Regions from separate parts of the Erwinia sp. LJJL01 genome, predicted to be linked through region 2. Evidence: predicted binding sites of a transcription regulator. Region 2 holds the regulator's gene; each other region holds the start of a gene.
The links. The regulator CRP, encoded in region 2, controls carbon source genes, mostly activating them, when cyclic AMP is high. The targets are predictions, from matches to a motif close to ATGTGANNNNNNTCACAT.

Region 1: epd (erythrose-4-phosphate dehydrogenase) is a predicted target of CRP. The motif match lies at 2,325-2,342, and genes of this name have one in related genera.
Region 3: deoC (deoxyribose-phosphate aldolase) is a predicted target of CRP. The motif match lies at 2,102-2,119, and genes of this name have one in related genera.
Region 4: ACLI4M_RS09245 (PTS mannitol transporter subunit IICBA) is a predicted target of CRP. The motif match lies at 1,521-1,538, and genes of this name have one in related genera.

The regions. Positions count from the first base shown of each region.
Region 1 covers NZ_CP178576.1:990,952-995,166, reverse strand. Annotated here, with positions in the region: gene tkt (transketolase) at 237-2,228, shown strand; gene epd (erythrose-4-phosphate dehydrogenase) at 2,532-3,551, shown strand; gene pgk (phosphoglycerate kinase) at 3,601-4,215, shown strand, end outside.
Region 2 covers NZ_CP178576.1:1,517,854-1,522,068, forward strand. Annotated here, with positions in the region: gene ACLI4M_RS07990 (amidohydrolase) at 1-276, opposite strand, end outside; gene ACLI4M_RS07995 (MFS transporter) at 273-1,475, opposite strand; gene crp (cAMP-activated global transcriptional regulator CRP) at 1,976-2,608, shown strand; gene ACLI4M_RS08005 (YccS/YhfK family putative transporter) at 2,667-4,215, shown strand, end outside.
Region 3 covers NZ_CP178576.1:2,665,145-2,669,359, forward strand. Annotated here, with positions in the region: gene ACLI4M_RS13230 (DUF1328 domain-containing protein) at 1-138, shown strand, start outside; gene ACLI4M_RS13235 (patatin-like phospholipase family protein) at 230-1,282, shown strand; gene ACLI4M_RS13240 (TatD family hydrolase) at 1,279-2,055, shown strand; gene deoC (deoxyribose-phosphate aldolase) at 2,333-3,112, shown strand; gene deoA (thymidine phosphorylase) at 3,288-4,215, shown strand, end outside.
Region 4 covers NZ_CP178576.1:1,805,897-1,810,111, forward strand. Annotated here, with positions in the region: gene ACLI4M_RS09235 (HTH-type transcriptional regulator) at 1-281, opposite strand, end outside; gene ACLI4M_RS09240 (DUF3053 domain-containing protein) at 612-1,328, shown strand; gene ACLI4M_RS09245 (PTS mannitol transporter subunit IICBA) at 1,803-3,734, shown strand; gene mtlD (mannitol-1-phosphate 5-dehydrogenase) at 3,832-4,215, shown strand, end outside.

The DNA.
Region 1 (4,215 bases), 530 kb from region 2:
TATGCTGGGCGAATTATTGCCAGCGAAACCGGAGTTATAGCCTTTGCTGGTATAAATGCATAGCACCACTGCTCCGAAAGGGCCACTAATGTGACTTTTTTTACATCCTGCGCCATGTACATGTTACCCGTGTTTCATGTACATTGATTGTCGACTTTCCTTCGGCTTTGCCTGATAACTCATTCATTACAATAGGTTAAGGACGGCGAAGCGTTAAATCCGACCTGGAGTAGAAAATGTCTTCTCGTAAAGAGCTTGCCAACGCCATTCGCGCATTGAGTATGGATGCGGTGCAAAAAGCCAAATCCGGCCACCCGGGCGCCCCAATGGGCATGGCCGATATCGCCGAAGTTCTGTGGCGTGACTTCCTGAATCACAACCCGACTAACCCGCTGTGGGCAGACCGCGACCGCTTCGTGCTGTCAAACGGCCACGGCTCAATGCTGATCTATAGCCTGCTGCACCTCAGCGGTTACGATCTGCCAATCAGTGAACTGGCTAACTTCCGTCAGCTGCACTCCAAAACCCCAGGTCACCCTGAATACGGCTACACCGTAGGCGTGGAAACCACCACCGGTCCACTGGGCCAGGGTATCGCCAACGCGGTCGGTTTTGCTATTGCAGAACGCACGCTGGCCGCGCAGTTTAACCGTCCGGGCCACGATATTGTTGACCATAACACCTACGTGTTCATGGGCGACGGCTGCATGATGGAAGGCATCTCGCACGAAGTGTGCTCGCTGGCGGGTACGCTGAAGCTGGGTAAACTGGTCGCGTTCTATGATGACAACGGTATCTCCATCGACGGCCACATTGATGGCTGGTTCACCGATGACACCGCGCAGCGCTTCGAGTCTTACGGCTGGCACGTGGTGCGCGGCGTGGACGGTCATGATGCGGACGCGATTAAGAAAGCGGTGGAAGAAGCCAAAGCGGTGAGCGATAAGCCTTCCCTGCTGATGTGCAAAACGGTTATTGGCTTCGGTTCGCCGAACAAAGCCGGTACTCACGACTCCCACGGTGCGCCGCTGGGCGATGAAGAGATTGCACTGACCCGTAAGCAGCTGGGCTGGAACCACGCGCCGTTTGAAATTCCTTCAGACATCTATGCACAGTGGGACGCGAAAGAAGCGGGCCAGGCGAAAGAAGCTGCATGGGACGAGAAGTTTGCTGCCTACGCTAAAGCCTTCCCGGAGCTGGCCGCTGAGTTCAAGCGCCGCATGAATAACGAGCTGCCGGCAAACTGGGCTGCTGAGTCGCAGAAGTTTGTTGAACAGCTACAGGCGAACCCGGCGAAAATCGCCAGCCGTAAAGCGTCACAGAATGCCATCGAAGCCTTTGGCAAACTGCTGCCGGAATATCTGGGCGGCTCCGCTGACCTGGCGCCAAGCAACCTGACGATGTGGTCTGGTTCTAAGCCAATCAACGAAGATGCAGCGGGTAACTACATCCATTACGGCGTGCGCGAATTCGGTATGACCGCTATCGCTAACGGTATCACCCTGCACGGTGGTTTCCTGCCGTACACCGCGACCTTCCTGATGTTTGTCGAATATGCCCGTAATGCGGTGCGTATGGCTGCACTGATGAAGATCCGTCAGGTGATGGTCTATACCCATGACTCTATCGGTCTGGGCGAAGATGGCCCAACTCACCAGCCGGTAGAGCAGCTGGCGAGCCTGCGCGTGACGCCGAACATGAGCACCTGGCGCCCGTGTGACCAGGTTGAGTCGGCGATTGCGTGGAAATATGGCATCGAACGTCAGGATGGCCCAACTGCGCTGATCCTGTCGCGTCAGAACCTGGCACAGCAGGATCGTACCGCTGAGCAGCTGGCTAACGTTGCGCGTGGTGCTTACGTGCTGAAAGATTGCGACGGTACGCCGGAGGTCATCTTCATCGCTACCGGTTCAGAAGTTGAGCTGGCGGTGGGCGCTTATGAGCAGCTGACTGCTGAAGGCCGTAAGGCGCGCGTGGTTTCCATGCCGTCTACTGATGCCTTCGACAAGCAGGATGCCGCTTACCGTGAATCGGTGCTGCCGAAAGCTGTCAGCGCGCGCGTGGCGATTGAAGCCGGTATCGCAGATTACTGGTTCAAATACACCGGCCTGAACGGTGCCATCGTCGGTATGACCAGCTTCGGCGAGTCTGCACCGGCCGAGAAGCTGTTCGACCTGTTTGGCTTCACCGTGGATAACGTGGTCGCTAAAGCGAAAGCGCTGCTGTAATCACGCAGCGGGCGAGGCATGCCTCGCCTCAGGATGTTATAGCGTAGGGGGCGGGCATACCCGCCCCTTTTTTGTTCCCACCGATAAATTCTAAATTTGTGACGTAGATCCAAACTTACGCGCCGCAATTGATCCCAGTCATTCCTATTATTCCTGACTTCTATTATTCTGGCTGAAGCGTTTCAGTTGTCAGTGGGCCCTGTTATTTTCGCCGACCATTCGATAAGAATCTGCTGTACAAATCGCCACGGCTGGCTCAGGCTAATTGTCCGATTTTACGGTGAATTCTGGTGCAGGAGTAATATGACGGTTCGCATTGCCATAAACGGGTTTGGTCGCATTGGGCGCAATGTTTTACGCGCGCTGTACGAGACCGGGCGACGTGCTGAAATTACGGTCGTCGCCATCAATGAGCTGGCGGACGCCGCGGGCATGGCACATTTGCTGAAATACGATACCAGCCACGGGCGATTCGCCTGGGACGTGCGTCAGGAGCGCGACCTGCTGACGGTAGGGGATGACACCATCCGCCTGCTGCATGTGGCAGAAATCGAGCACCTGCCGTGGCGAGAGCTGAATGTTGATGTCGTGCTTGACTGTACCGGCGTTTATGGCAGCCGTGCCGATGGTGAAGCCCACCTGCACTCTGGGGCGAAAAAGGTGTTGTTCTCTCACCCGGGCGGCCACGATCTGGACGCCACCGTGGTTTACGGCGTGAATGAGAAAGCGCTGCTGCCGGAGCATTTGCTGGTGTCGAATGCTTCCTGTACCACTAACTGCATCATTCCGATTATCAAGCTGCTGGATGATGCCTGGGGTATTGAGTCCGGCACCGTCACCACGATTCATTCGGCGATGCATGACCAGCAGGTGATTGATGCTTATCACCCGGATTTACGGCGCACCCGCGCTGCCAGCCAGTCGATTATTCCGGTCGACACCCGACTGGCCGCCGGCATTACGCGTATTTTTCCGAAATTTAACGATCGCTTCGAAGCGATTGCGGTGCGCGTGCCGACCATCAACGTGACGGCCATTGACCTGAGCGTCAGCGTGCGTGATGCGGTAAAGGCATGTGAGGTCAACGCCCTGCTGCAAAGTGCGTCAGAAGGGGCATTTAGTGGTATAGTTGACTATACGGAATTACCGTTAGTCTCGATAGATTTTAACCACGATCCGCACAGTGCCATAGTGGACGGCACGCAGACGCGGGTCAGCGGTCAGCACCTGATTAAGACTTTAGTCTGGTGCGACAACGAATGGGGCTTTGCTAACCGGATGATTGATACCACGTTAGCGATGGCCGCAAGCGGTTTCAGGTAGGGCGCGGTTTGCGCCTGTAAAACTTAAGAGTTAAACGAGAGGATTCACCATGTCTGTAATTAAGATGACCGATCTGGATCTTGCTGGTAAACGCGTACTAATTCGCTCCGATTTAAACGTGCCAGTGAAAGAAGGGAAAGTGACGTCTGATGCACGAATTCGTGCTTCATTGCCGACCATCGAAGCGGCCCTGAAGCAGGGCGCAAAAGTGATGGTAACCTCCCACCTTGGTCGCCCGACCGAAGGTGAATACAACGAAGAGTTCTCACTGCTGCCGGTAGTGAACTACCTGAAAGATAAGCTGGGCGCGGAAAACGTCTCCCTGGCGAAAGAGTACCTCGACGGCGTTGAGCTGGAAGCCGGCAAGCTGGTGGTCCTGGAAAACGTTCGTTTTAACAAGGGCGAAAAGAAAGACGACGAAGCGCTCTCTAAAAAATACGCGGCCCTGTGCGACGTCTACGTGATGGACGCCTTCGGCACCGCGCACCGCGCACAGGCTTCAACGCACGGCGTGGGTAAATTTGCCCCAATCGCCTGTGCTGGCCCGCTGCTGGCCAACGAACTGGAAGCGCTGGGTAAAGCCCTGAAAACCCCTGCACGCCCAATGGTGGCAGTGGTTGGCGGTTCAAAAGTCTCCACTAAGTTTGACGTGCTGAACTCGCTG
Region 2 (4,215 bases):
CGAGGTAAAGGGTTCATTGTTGAGTTCGGTGATCGGCAGCGCATCCATATCGGCACGCAGCGCGACGCATGGGCCGCTGCGCGCGCCCGGCAGTTCCGCCACCACGCTGGTTGGCGTTGGCCGTTTAATTTTTAACGGGCCAAACTTCGCCAGTTCAGCAGCGACATAATCTGCGGTGCCATGCTCATGGAATGAGAGTTCGGCATTGGCATGAATATGACGCCGCCACACCAGCACTTTGTCGGTGATTTCCTTGCTTAACGTTTCAGTGTTCATGATAACTCCGGGTTTAAGGAAGAGAGGTAAGCACGCCGGCTGCCCGGCAGAAGAGCCAGTCCCGCCAGCAGTATCGCTATCATCAGAAACAGAAAGGCACCAAGGTAAGTGCCATGGCCAGCGGCCACTAAATAGCCCATCACAATCGGCCCGACGAAGCCGCCCAGTACTCCTCCGGCATTCAGTAAACCGATAATCGAGCCGGTCACCGCGAGCGGAAAACGCTTCATCGGCAGCGTAAAGGTGGTGATAAAGGTGCCGATAAGGGCCGCATTGGTAATACAGAGGCCGATTGTGCTCATCAGCACGCTGGAGGAGAGGTAAATCATCAGCATCCCCGCCGCCGCAATCAGCGACGCCAGGCAGATTACCCAGGGTTCACGCCCGGCCAGATAACGCCCCACCAGCCAGCCGCCAGCCACCGATGTCAGTGCGCTACCAACCCCGGAAATGCTCATCATCTGCCCGACGGCGGAGAGCGGCAGTCCGCGATGAGTGAGAAAGCTGGGCAGCCAGCTCACCAGGCCGTAAACCGGCACATTCAGCAGAAAGTTAGTGCAGAACAGCTGCCATAAAAGCGGCTGGCGTAGCGCACTGTGCAGGCCGACTTCGCCAGCTGGAATGAGGATCACCCGCGGCGAGCGCGGCAACAGCAGCACCATGCTCGCGGCTACCATCAGCACCAGCACGGCCAGGATCATATAGGCGTGATGCCAGTTCATTTTATCCAGCGCCCATACCGCCAGCAGCGGCCCGATGGCCATCGCCAGCCCGGAGGAGGAGAGCAGCAGCGACTGGGCGAAGGTGCGGTGATGCAGCGCAAAATTGGCACTTACGGCTTTCGCGCTGGCGCTTGGATAACCCGAGTGGCCGATCCCCGCCATAAAACGAAAGCTCAGCAGCAGAGCAAAGGTGACACCGAGCCAGCCAAACAGCAGCGCACACAGCCCAAGCAACGACAGCGAGAGCACCAGCATGCGCCGGTAGCCTATGCGATCGTTTAACCAGCCGGCGGGAAACTGAAACAGCGCATAAGCGAGGAAGAAGATGCCACCGATATATCCCACCTGCTGCGGCGCGAGATGGAACTCCTGGCGAAGGGGTAATAGCACAAAGCCCATCACCGTTTTATCCAGATAGACAAGGACATAGCCCATAAACAGCAGGCAGAGCATTAATGCATGCGAAGTCACTTTCATAACGCGATCCTGTAATAAATCTGAAGAATCAATCTGTTAGATTTGAATTCCACAATCGGTTATAAATTGAACCATAGCAATTCATCCATCGTTGCACTTAACATGCTGATAACATTTTTTTTACGCACACACCGGCATAAATTCTGAAAATTAATCTTTTCTTTATGATTAATATCAATAATTTATTGGTATATTGCCGCATGCTGTTGCGCAGCCAGGTCCCCTTTCAGGACTTTTTCCCACTATGCTGAAGCGAGACAACAGAAGACAGTGCGTGCAAGCTGTGCTACAAACAAAGCTGTAATATTTCGTCGGCACTTCGATGCACGAGAAATACGGGACGACAAAACGAGCCAAGCTCTGATCAGAGGCCCGGAAAAATTTTCCTATGGGAACGCTTGAATATTTCTACGCCTGACAGGGAATACCCCCCTGTGCACCCTAAGCATTGCAAAATGACGGGTGACATTAGGCTCGATTACAACAGAGGATAATAGCGAATGGTTCTCGGCAAACCGCAAACAGACCCGACTCTCGAATGGTTCCTGTCACATTGCCATATTCACAAATATCCATCCAAAAGCACGCTGATCCATCAAGGTGAAAAAGCGGAAACCCTCTACTACATCGTCAAAGGCGCGGTAGCGGTGCTGATCAAGGATGAAGAAGGCAAAGAGATGATCCTCTCTTACCTCAATCAGGGTGATTTCATCGGTGAACTGGGCCTCTTTGAAGAGGGTCAGGAGCGTAGCGCGTGGGTACGTGCGAAGAGCGCCTGTGAAGTGGCTGAAATATCTTATAAAAAATTCCGTCAGCTGATTCAGGTGAATCCTGACATCCTGATGCGCCTCTCATCACAGATGGCGCGTCGCCTGCAGGTGACGTCTGAGAAAGTGGGCAACTTAGCTTTCCTCGACGTGACGGGCCGCATTGCGCAGACGCTGCTGAACCTGGCGAAACAGCCGGATGCCATGACCCACCCGGATGGCATGCAGATTAAGATTACCCGCCAGGAGATTGGCCAGATTGTCGGCTGCTCTCGTGAAACCGTCGGCCGTATTCTGAAAATGCTGGAAGATCAAAACCTGATCTCTGCACACGGTAAGACTATCGTCGTTTACGGCACACGCTAACCGGCGCTGAACTCACGGCGCGACATCCCTGTCGCGCCTTTTTTATTTGGTGCAGCGCATGTGGCGGAGAATCATCTATCACCCCGAAGTAAACTATGCCCTGAGACAGACGCTGGTGCTGTGTCTGCCGGTGGCGATTGGCTGGCTGCTGGGCGACCTGCAACGCGGCCTGCTGTTCTCTTTAGTGCCCGCCTGCTGCAACAACGCCGGTCTCGATACCCCCCATAAACGCTTCTTCAAACGCCTGATCGTTGGCGGCAGCCTGTTTGCCTTCAGCAGTTTCCTGATCCAGTTTGCGGGCGCTGAAGGCGTTCCGCTGCCGGCGATCCTGCTGGTGATGGCGCTGCTGCTTGGCGTCACCGGGGAGATCAGTCCGCTGCACGCCCGCCTGCTGCCTGCTTCGCTGATTGCCGCCATCTTCACCCTCAGCCTCGCCGGGCGCATGCCGATGTGGGAACCCCCGCTGCTGTATATCCTCGGCACCGTCTGGTACGGCGCGTTTAACTGGTTCTGGTTCTGGCTGTGGAAAGAGCAGCCGATGCGTGAAACGCTCAGCCTGCTGTATCGCGAGCTGGCTGACTACTGCGAAGCAAAATATACCCTGCTGACCAAACTCACCGATCCACAAACCGCCCTGCCTCCCCTGCTGGCACGTCAGCAAAAAGCGGTCGATCTGATCAACACCTGCTACCAGCAGATGCATATGCTTTCTGCCAACCGCGACAGCCATTATCAGCGCCTGACGCGGGCTTTTCAGGTGGCGCTGGATTTACAGGAGCACATTGCCGTCAGCCTGCATCAGCCGGAAGAGGTGCAGAAACTGGTGGAGAAAAGCCACGCCGAGGCGGTGATCCGCTGGAATGCGCAGACCATTGCTGCGCGGCTGCGGGTACTGGCCGATGATATTCTCTACCATCGCTTCGCCGAGCGTTTCACCATGGATAAACAGCTGCAGGCGCTGGAGAAGATCGCCCGCCAGCACCCGGATAACCCGGTCGGTAACTTCTGCTACTACCACTTCAGCCGCATTGGCCGCGTACTGCGCACTCAGCACCCGCTCTACCGCCGCGACCTGATGGCCGACCGTCAGCGCCGCCTGCCGCTGCTGCGGGCGCTGAAGAGCTATCTGTCGCTGAAATCGGCCGCGCTGCGCACCGCTGCGCGCTTCGCGGTGATGCTGACCTTTGCCAGTTCGCTGGCGCTGTTCTTCAACCTGCCGAAACCGTACTGGATCCTGATGACCGTGATGTTCGTCAGCCTGAACGGCTATAGCGCCACCCGCGTGCGCATCCAGCACCGAGCGCTCGGCACGCTGGCCGGGCTGGCGGTTGCCGCCGGGACGCTGGGCATGCACGTGCCGGAGCCGTGGATACTGAGCATCATGCTGGTGATTACCCTGGTGAGCTATCTGTTTATCCGCAAGTTTTATGGCTGGGCCACGGTAGGCTTTACCGTCACGGCGGTGTACACGCTGCAGCTGCTGTCGCTGAACGGCGCGCAGTTCCTGCTGCCGCGCCTGATGGATACGCTGATGGGCTGCCTGATTGCCTTTGGCGGCATGATCTGGCTGTGGCCGCAGTGGCAGAGCGGGCTGCTGCGCCAGAATG
Region 3 (4,215 bases), 1.1 Mb from region 2:
CTGATTATCGCACTGATTGCAGCTGCGTTAGGGTTTGGTGGTCTGGCTGGTACAGCAGCATGGGCAGCAAAAATTGTCTTCGTTGTCGGTATCATTATCTTCCTGGTCAGCCTGTTTACCGGTCGTAAAAAACTCTAGTTTCCAAACGTTACATCTGAGAGCAAGAAGCGCCTCACAGATTTGACTGATAACAGGTATCCTCTCTTTTTCATCTGAGAGGATACCTGGCTTGGGCATACGCATCCCGATAACCCTCGGCAATATCGAGCCGCTGGCGTTAAAACCTTTCACCCCGGGCAGAATTGCTCTGGTGTGCGAAGGGGGTGGGCAGCGCGGTATCTTCACCGCGGGAGTGCTGGATGAGTTTCAGCGTGCTCACTTCAATCCTTTCGACCTGATGCTCGGCACCTCCGCCGGGGCACAAAACCTTTCCGCTTTCGTCTGCGCACAGCCCGGCTACGCGCGGCGCGTCATCACCCGCTACACCACCAGTAAACTGTTTTTTGACCCGATGCGCTTTGTGCGCGGTGGTCATTTGATCGATCTCGACTGGCTGGTGGATATTACCCGTTCTGAGTTCCCGCTGGCGCTCAGCGCTGCCGAAAAAATGTTTGCTGACGGGCGCGAATTTTATATGTGCGCCTGCCGTAGCGACGACTACACCCCAAGCTACTTCGCGCCGACGGCGGATAACTGGCACGACATTATTAAAGCCTCCAGCGCTATTCCCGGTTTTTATCGCCCCGGGGTGGATCTGGCGGGCGTCAGCTATCTGGACGGCGGTATTCGGGATGCGATCCCGGTGCGTGAAGCGGCGCGGCGCGGGGCAGATACCATTGTGGTGATCCGCACGGTCCCCTCTCAGATGACCTATACTCCGCAGTGGCTGAAGCGCGTGGAGCGCTGGCTGAGTGAGGGCGCTTTGCAGCCGCTGATCAACATTATGCAGGTGCACGAAGAGAGCTATCACCAAATCCAGAGCTTTATCGATAACCCGCCGGATAATCTGCGCATTATTGAGATCTACCCGCCACGCCCGCTCGCCAGTATGGCACTCGGCAGCCGGGTCGCCTCACTGAATAAAGATTATCATCTGGGCCGCCGCTGCGGGCGTTACTTCCTCGCCACCGTCGGCCAGTGGCTGAATGGCGGTGACAGCGTGGTGCGTCGCCATATTGTGGTGCCTCCTGCGCCGGTGGCGAATGAGCCGGATCGCCAGGGGATTATTCTCGACCCGCTGGTGGGTAATGAAACCGATTACGATAAAGGATCGCTGGCATGACAATGCGTTTTGTCGATACCCACTGTCACTTTGATTTTCCGCCGTTTGTCGGTGACGAGGCCGCCAGCCTGGCGCGTGCCGCCGCTGCCGGGGTGGAGAAGATCATTGCGGTGGGCGTGTCGGCGCAGCGCTTTGCCGGCGTGCTGGCGCTGGCAAAGCAGCATGACGCTGTCTATGCCGCGCTGGGCATGCACCCGATGGCGATTGCCGAACACGGTGAGCCGCAGCTGGCAGCGCTGGAGCAGCAGCTAAAATCACGCCCGCCAAAGCTTGTGGCGATCGGGGAGATCGGCCTCGATCTGTTTATCGAAAACCCGCAGTTTGAACGCCAGCAGGCGCTGCTGGATGCGCAGCTGCGGCTGGCGCGTGATTACGATCTGCCGGTGATCCTGCATTCGCGCCGCACCCATGACAAACTGGCGCTGCACCTGCGGCGCATTGCGCTGCCGCGCCGTGGCGTGGTGCACGGCTTTGCCGGCAGCGAACAGCAGGCGCTGGCCTTTATTCGCGCCGGATATTCTATTGGCGTCGGTGGCACCATCACCTATGAACGCGCCAGCAAAACCCGCAATACCCTTGCCCGCCTGCCGCTCTCTTCGCTGCTGCTGGAAACCGACTCCCCCGATATGCCGCTGCAGGGCTTTCAAGGCCAGCCCAACCGCCCGGAACGGGTAAAAGAGGTGTGGCAGGCCCTGTGTGAACTGCGCCCCGAATCCCCTGAGCAAATTGCTGAAACCCTGCGCCAAAACACCCGCACGCTCTTTGGCCTGTGAAGCACGGGCTACACTTCTGAGAGACCTGTTTTGCCTTGAAGATGAAATGTTATAATTATAACATTTTCCAATGGCTCGCTGTGGCCGCCTTACTGCGCGCCGTTCCGGGCGTAATGGCGGTTAAATTGTGATTGCTGTCACTATTCATGCAATAATGGTGCAACTGTCATCTTTTTAATGTGAAACTACCCGCAAAATAGCTCGCCACGGGCTGTTATAATTTTAACATTATCAGGTGCGCTGACCGTGCCTGCTGCTAAATTGTCTGGAGACAACCATGTCCGATGTAAAAACTCAGGCGCTGCGCGCGCTGCAGCTGATGGATCTCACCACCCTGAACGACGATGACACCGATGCGAAAGTGATCGCGCTGTGCCATCAGGCGAAATCCCCGGCCGGAAACACCGCCGCCATCTGCATCTACCCGCGCTTTATCCCGATTGCGCGTAAAACGCTGCGCGAGCAGGGTACCCCGGATATCCGCATCGCTACCGTCACCAACTTCCCACACGGTAACGACGATATTGATATCGCGCTGGCGGAAACCCGTGCTGCTATCGCTTACGGCGCGGACGAAGTGGACGTGGTATTCCCGTACCGTGCGCTGATTGCCGGTAATGAAACCGTCGGCTTCGAGCTGGTAAAAGCCTGTAAAGATGCCTGCTCTGCGGCAAACGTGCTGTTAAAAGTGATTATTGAAACCGGTGAGCTGAAAGAGGAAGCGCTGATCCGTAAAGCCTCCGAAATTGCCATCAAAGCGGGTGCGGACTTTATCAAAACCTCGACCGGTAAAGTGCCGGTCAATGCGACGCCAGAAGTCGCAGAGATTATGATGCGCGTGATTGCCGAGCAGGGCGTGAAGCAGCAGGTGGGCTTTAAGCCTGCTGGCGGCGTGCGCACCGCTGACGATGCGGCGATCTACCTCAAGCTGGCCGATGACATCCTGGGGGCGGGGTGGGCCGATGCGCGCCATTTCCGCTTTGGCGCTTCCAGCCTGTTAGCCAGCCTGCTGAACGCGGCAGGGCACAGCGGTGCAACCAGCGACAGCAAATATTAATTCCGGCATGCGGGTCAGGCATGCCTGACCCCTACGACGGTGCATAACTCGCCGCCGTCGGGCATGCCGATGCGAGACGGCGGCACAGGCAAACGTGCTGTTTACCCGCAGGGGCCGGGCATGCCCGGCCCGTAAATCCGTTGTTCGATTTTCAACTTAAATACCGGGGGTTAGCGTGTTCCTGCCACAAGAAATTATTCGCAAAAAACGTGATGGTCAGGCGCTGAGCGAAGAAGAGATCCGCTTTTTTATCAACGGCGTGCGCGACAACACGGTGTCAGAAGGGCAGATTGCCGCGCTGGCAATGACCATCTACTTCCACGATATGTCGCTGCCGGAGCGCGTGGCGCTGACCATGGCGATGCGTGATTCTGGTTCGGTACTGAACTGGAAGGCGCTGAACCTCAATGGCCCGGTGGTGGATAAGCACTCCACCGGCGGCGTCGGCGACGTGACCTCGCTGATGCTGGGCCCGATGGTGGCGGCCTGCGGCGGCTACGTGCCGATGATCTCCGGGCGTGGCCTGGGGCACACCGGCGGCACGCTGGACAAGCTGGAAGCGATCCCCGGTTTTGACATTTTCCCGGAAGATGACCGCTTCCGTCAGATTATTAAAGACGTTGGCGTGGCGATTATCGGCCAGACTAACTCGCTGGCGCCGGCGGATAAACGCTTCTACGCCACGCGCGATATCACCGCGACCGTCGACTCTATTCCGCTGATTACCGCCTCGATCCTCGCGAAAAAACTGGCTGAAGGGCTGGATGCACTGGTGATGGATGTGAAAGTGGGGTCCGGCGCGTTTATGCCGACCTATGAACTGTCGGAATCGCTGGCGCAGGCGATAGTCGGCGTGGCCAACGGCGCGGGTTGCAAAACCACCGCGCTGCTGACCGATATGAACCAGGTGCTGGCCTCCAGCGCCGGCAATGCGCTGGAAGTGCGCGAAGCGGTGCAGTTCCTCACCGGGGCTTACCGCAACCCGCGCCTGCTGGAGGTGACGATGGCGCTGTGCAGCGAAATGCTGATCTCCGGCGGCCTGGCCGCGACGGCGCAGGAGGCGCAGGCGAAGCTGCAGGCGGTGCTGGACAATGGCCGTGCCG
Region 4 (4,215 bases), 290 kb from region 2:
CTGCCAAGGCAAGGATTCGAATGTAATAACTTCATTAATTTCTGTGCACTGCCTGATGGCCTGGTGCGGTTTGCCTCCCAGCTTTTCACCGACGAAACGCTCACGCCTAATGCCTGGGCAAACTCACCTATCTGCATGCCGGTAATTTCCCGAACGCGCTTAGGCTCGGGGAGATTCACCTCGCTTTTCGCTACGGGTGCGGCCTGCATCATCACTTCACGCGTTAACACTATCTGCTCCAGACTGGACAGCAGCTCCGACATAGGATCTTTCAACTCCATAAGCACTCCTCAAAAACTCACATCACGTGAACAACCAGAGGGGGGAGAACCTGAGTCTCAGGTTCTGAATGCTGGCATACAACAGCCGCTGGGGAGCTTTTAAGGCAGCACAGGGAAATGCCAGAGACTTAAGTATGGGATCAATTCTGTGAAGCGGAGCCATATTTTATGCTTATTTTTCAAACTTGCTTAAAATCAGCTAACTGGGGTCACAACAATCAGAAGAATCGCGCTATCCGCTATCCATCAAAAGTGAATTGGACTATTCTTTACCCAGAATTTATCTGTCAGCCAATTCGGTAAGTACTTGTTAACAGGAGTTAATTTTTTATGACTACAGGAACATCACGCATCTGGACGCGTCTGCTGGTGCCATTTATGGCACTGTTTCTGGTGTTGCAGCTAACCGGCTGTGGCGACAAAGAAGCCGATCAGCGTAAAGCCTTCATCGATTTTCTGCAAAATACCGCAATGCGCAGCGGTGAACACCTGCCGAGCCTGAGTGAAGATCAGAAGCAGAAATTTGGCGCTTACGTCAGCGACTACGCGATTATTTACGGCTTCTCCCAGCAGGTGAATAAAGCGGTCGATTCCGGCCTGAAGCCGGTGGTGGACGAACTGTCTGCTATCCGTACTCCGCAAGATTACCTGACGCGCCGCGACTCGCTGCGCCAAGCGAGCGGTTCACTGGGCGTGCTGGCCCAGCAGATCCAGGCCGCGAAGACGCAGGCCGACAGCAGCAAGGGTGCCCTTAAGCAGCCGGAAGAGCTGAAGACGGTGTATGACAACGTCTATAACAAAGTGGTGACTCAGCCTGCTGCTTCGCTGGCCCCGCTGTTACCGGCGCTGCAGACGCTGAGCCAGGACGCGGTACAGACGGGTGATTTCCTGCAGCAGCAGGGGACTCGCGTCAGCTTCAACGGCTCGACGGTACAGTTCCCGACGCAGGAGCAGGCCACGCAGTACAACACGTTGATGAGCAACCTGAGCGCGAATGCTCAGGCGCTGCCGCAGGCACAAAGTGCATTGCAGGGTGGTTTCCAGTAAGTCATTCGTCAGGGCCGGAGATCTTCGGCCCTTTCTCTCTCTTTCACGCCAATAATTAATTTCCTGCCGTAATTTTATTACATCAGAGTCGACCGGCAGATTGATCGGCCAATGAAGTGTGATCTGGCGCGTTTTGCCTCAAAATATTTTGTGACTTGAATCACAAAAATGCTACAAAGCCACAACGTTAATTTGTGATTCATGTCACATCAATACGCTATAATTGATTAATTTTCAGGCTAAGTCCTTTTGCTACAGTGAATAAATGTGATCTTAGTCACTAAAAAACCCCATCTACCCCACCCTTCATAGTGATCTGTATCACACTTTAGCCCGCCGCTACGCAGCACCATATCCGCGTGATAAAGTCCGCCTGCATACAGTGATACTGACGGTTTAACCCGCTGTCACGTCTAAAACAAAAATCAACGCGCTCTCTTATTGTCAGCGCGTACCAATAAGGGGTGTTTGTTTATGTCCTCATCAGATATCAAGATCAAGGTTCAGAACTTTGGTCGCTTTCTGAGCAACATGGTAATGCCGAATATCGGGGCGTTTATCGCCTGGGGTATTATCACCGCGCTGTTTATTCCAACCGGATGGCTGCCAAACGAAACCATGGCGAAGCTGGTTGGTCCGATGATTACCTATCTGCTGCCGCTGCTGATCGGTTATACCGGTGGCCGCCTGGTTGGCGGCGATCGCGGTGGCGTGGTCGGTGCGATTACCACCATGGGTGTGATTGTCGGTGCCGACATGCCAATGTTCCTCGGCTCGATGATTGCCGGTCCACTGGGCGGCTGGGCAATTAAAACCTTCGACCGTCAGATTGATGGCAAGATCAAATCTGGCTTCGAGATGCTGGTGAACAACTTCTCTGCCGGTATCATTGGCATGCTGCTGGCCATCCTCGCTTTCCTGGCGATTGGTCCACTGGTTGAAGGTCTGTCGCATATTCTCGCCGCGGGCGTGAATCTGATGGTGCAGAACAACCTGCTGCCGCTGACCTCTATCTTCGTTGAGCCAGCTAAAATTCTGTTCCTGAATAACGCCATCAACCACGGTATCTTCTCGCCGCTGGGTATCCAGCAGGCCAGCGAAGCCGGTAAGTCGATCTTCTTCCTGATTGAAGCGAACCCAGGCCCGGGTATGGGCGTGCTGATGGCGTATATGTTCTTCGGCCGCGGCAATGCCAAACAGTCCGCCGGTGGCGCGGCAATCATCCACTTCTTCGGTGGTATCCACGAAATCTACTTCCCGTACGTGCTGATGAACCCGCGCCTGATTCTGGCGGTTATCCTCGGTGGTATGACCGGCGTGTTCACGCTGACTCTGCTGAACGGCGGCCTGGTGTCCCCGGCTTCTCCGGGCTCTATCCTGGCGGTGCTGGCAATGACGCCAAAAGGCGCCTACTTCGCGAACATCGCCGCGATTGTCGCTGCTTTTGCTGTCTCCTTCGTGGTCTCTGCCATCCTGCTGAAAACCAGCAAAGTGAAAGAAGATGACGATATTGAAGCCGCGGCTCGCCGTGTGCAGGAGATGAAAGCCCAGTCTAAAGGTCAGAGTGCGGCCGGCGTTGCCGCTGCTGATGGCCTGCACGGTGACCTGAGCCACGTGCGCAAAATCATCGTTGCCTGTGATGCCGGTATGGGCTCCAGCGCCATGGGTGCAGGCGTGCTGCGCAAGAAAGTGAACGATGCTGGTCTGACTGCGGTTTCCGTTACCAATATGGCGATTAACAGCCTGCCGGGCGACGTTGACCTGGTGATCACCCACCGCGACCTGACCGAACGTGCGATGCGCCAGGCCCCTCATGCCCAGCATATCTCGCTGACTAACTTCCTCGACAGCGGCCTGTATACCGACCTGACGGCACGCCTGGTGGAAGCCGGACGCAGCGCCGACCATCGTGAGAAAGTCAGCGCGACGCTGAACGACAGCTTCGATGATGGCCAGGACCACCTGTTCAAACTGAGCGCCAGCAACATCTTCCTCGGCAACGTTGCGACGGATAAAGAGCAGGCGATCCGCTTTGCCGGTGAGCAGCTGGTGAAAGGCGGCTACGTTGAGCCGGAATATGTGGAGGCGATGCTGGCGCGTGAAAAACTGACGCCAACCTACCTCGGCGAATCCATTGCCGTGCCGCACGGCACCGTGGAAGCGAAAGACCGCGTGCTGAAAACCGGCGTCGTGTTCTGTCAGTATCCGCAGGGCGTTCACTTCGGTGAAGAGCCGGAAGATATTGCCCGCCTGGTGATCGGTATTGCCGCGCGCAATAACGAACACATCCAGGTGATTACCAGCCTGACTAACGCGCTCGACGATGACAGCGTGATTGCCCGCCTGGCCAGCACCACCGACGTGCAGGAAGTTCTCGACCTGCTGTCAGGTAAAACCAGCGCCTGAGCCGGTTGAAGTTAATACCTCCCTGGGGGCTGGGCATGCCCGGCCCTTTTTTGCTTTGGGCATGCCCGACCTTTCCATTTTTGATACGGGAATAATTATGAAAGCATTACATTTTGGCGCCGGAAATATCGGCCGTGGCTTTATCGGTAAACTGCTGGCGGATGCCGGTATACAGCTCACCTTCGCGGATGTGAATCAGGTGGTACTGGATGCCCTCAACGCGCGCGGAGAATATCCGGTTCACGTCGTCGGTGAGCAGGCGCAGGTTGAGATCGTTAAAGGGGTAAACGCGGTTAACAGCACCAGCGATGACATTATCACGCTGGTCGCAGAGGTTGATATCGTTACCACGGCAGTTGGCCCACAGATCCTTGAGCGCATTGCCGCTGGCATTGCCAAAGGGCTGGCCAAACGCAGTGATAGCGCTAATTCCCGTCCGCTCAATATCATCGCCTGTGAAAATATGGTGCGCGGCACCACG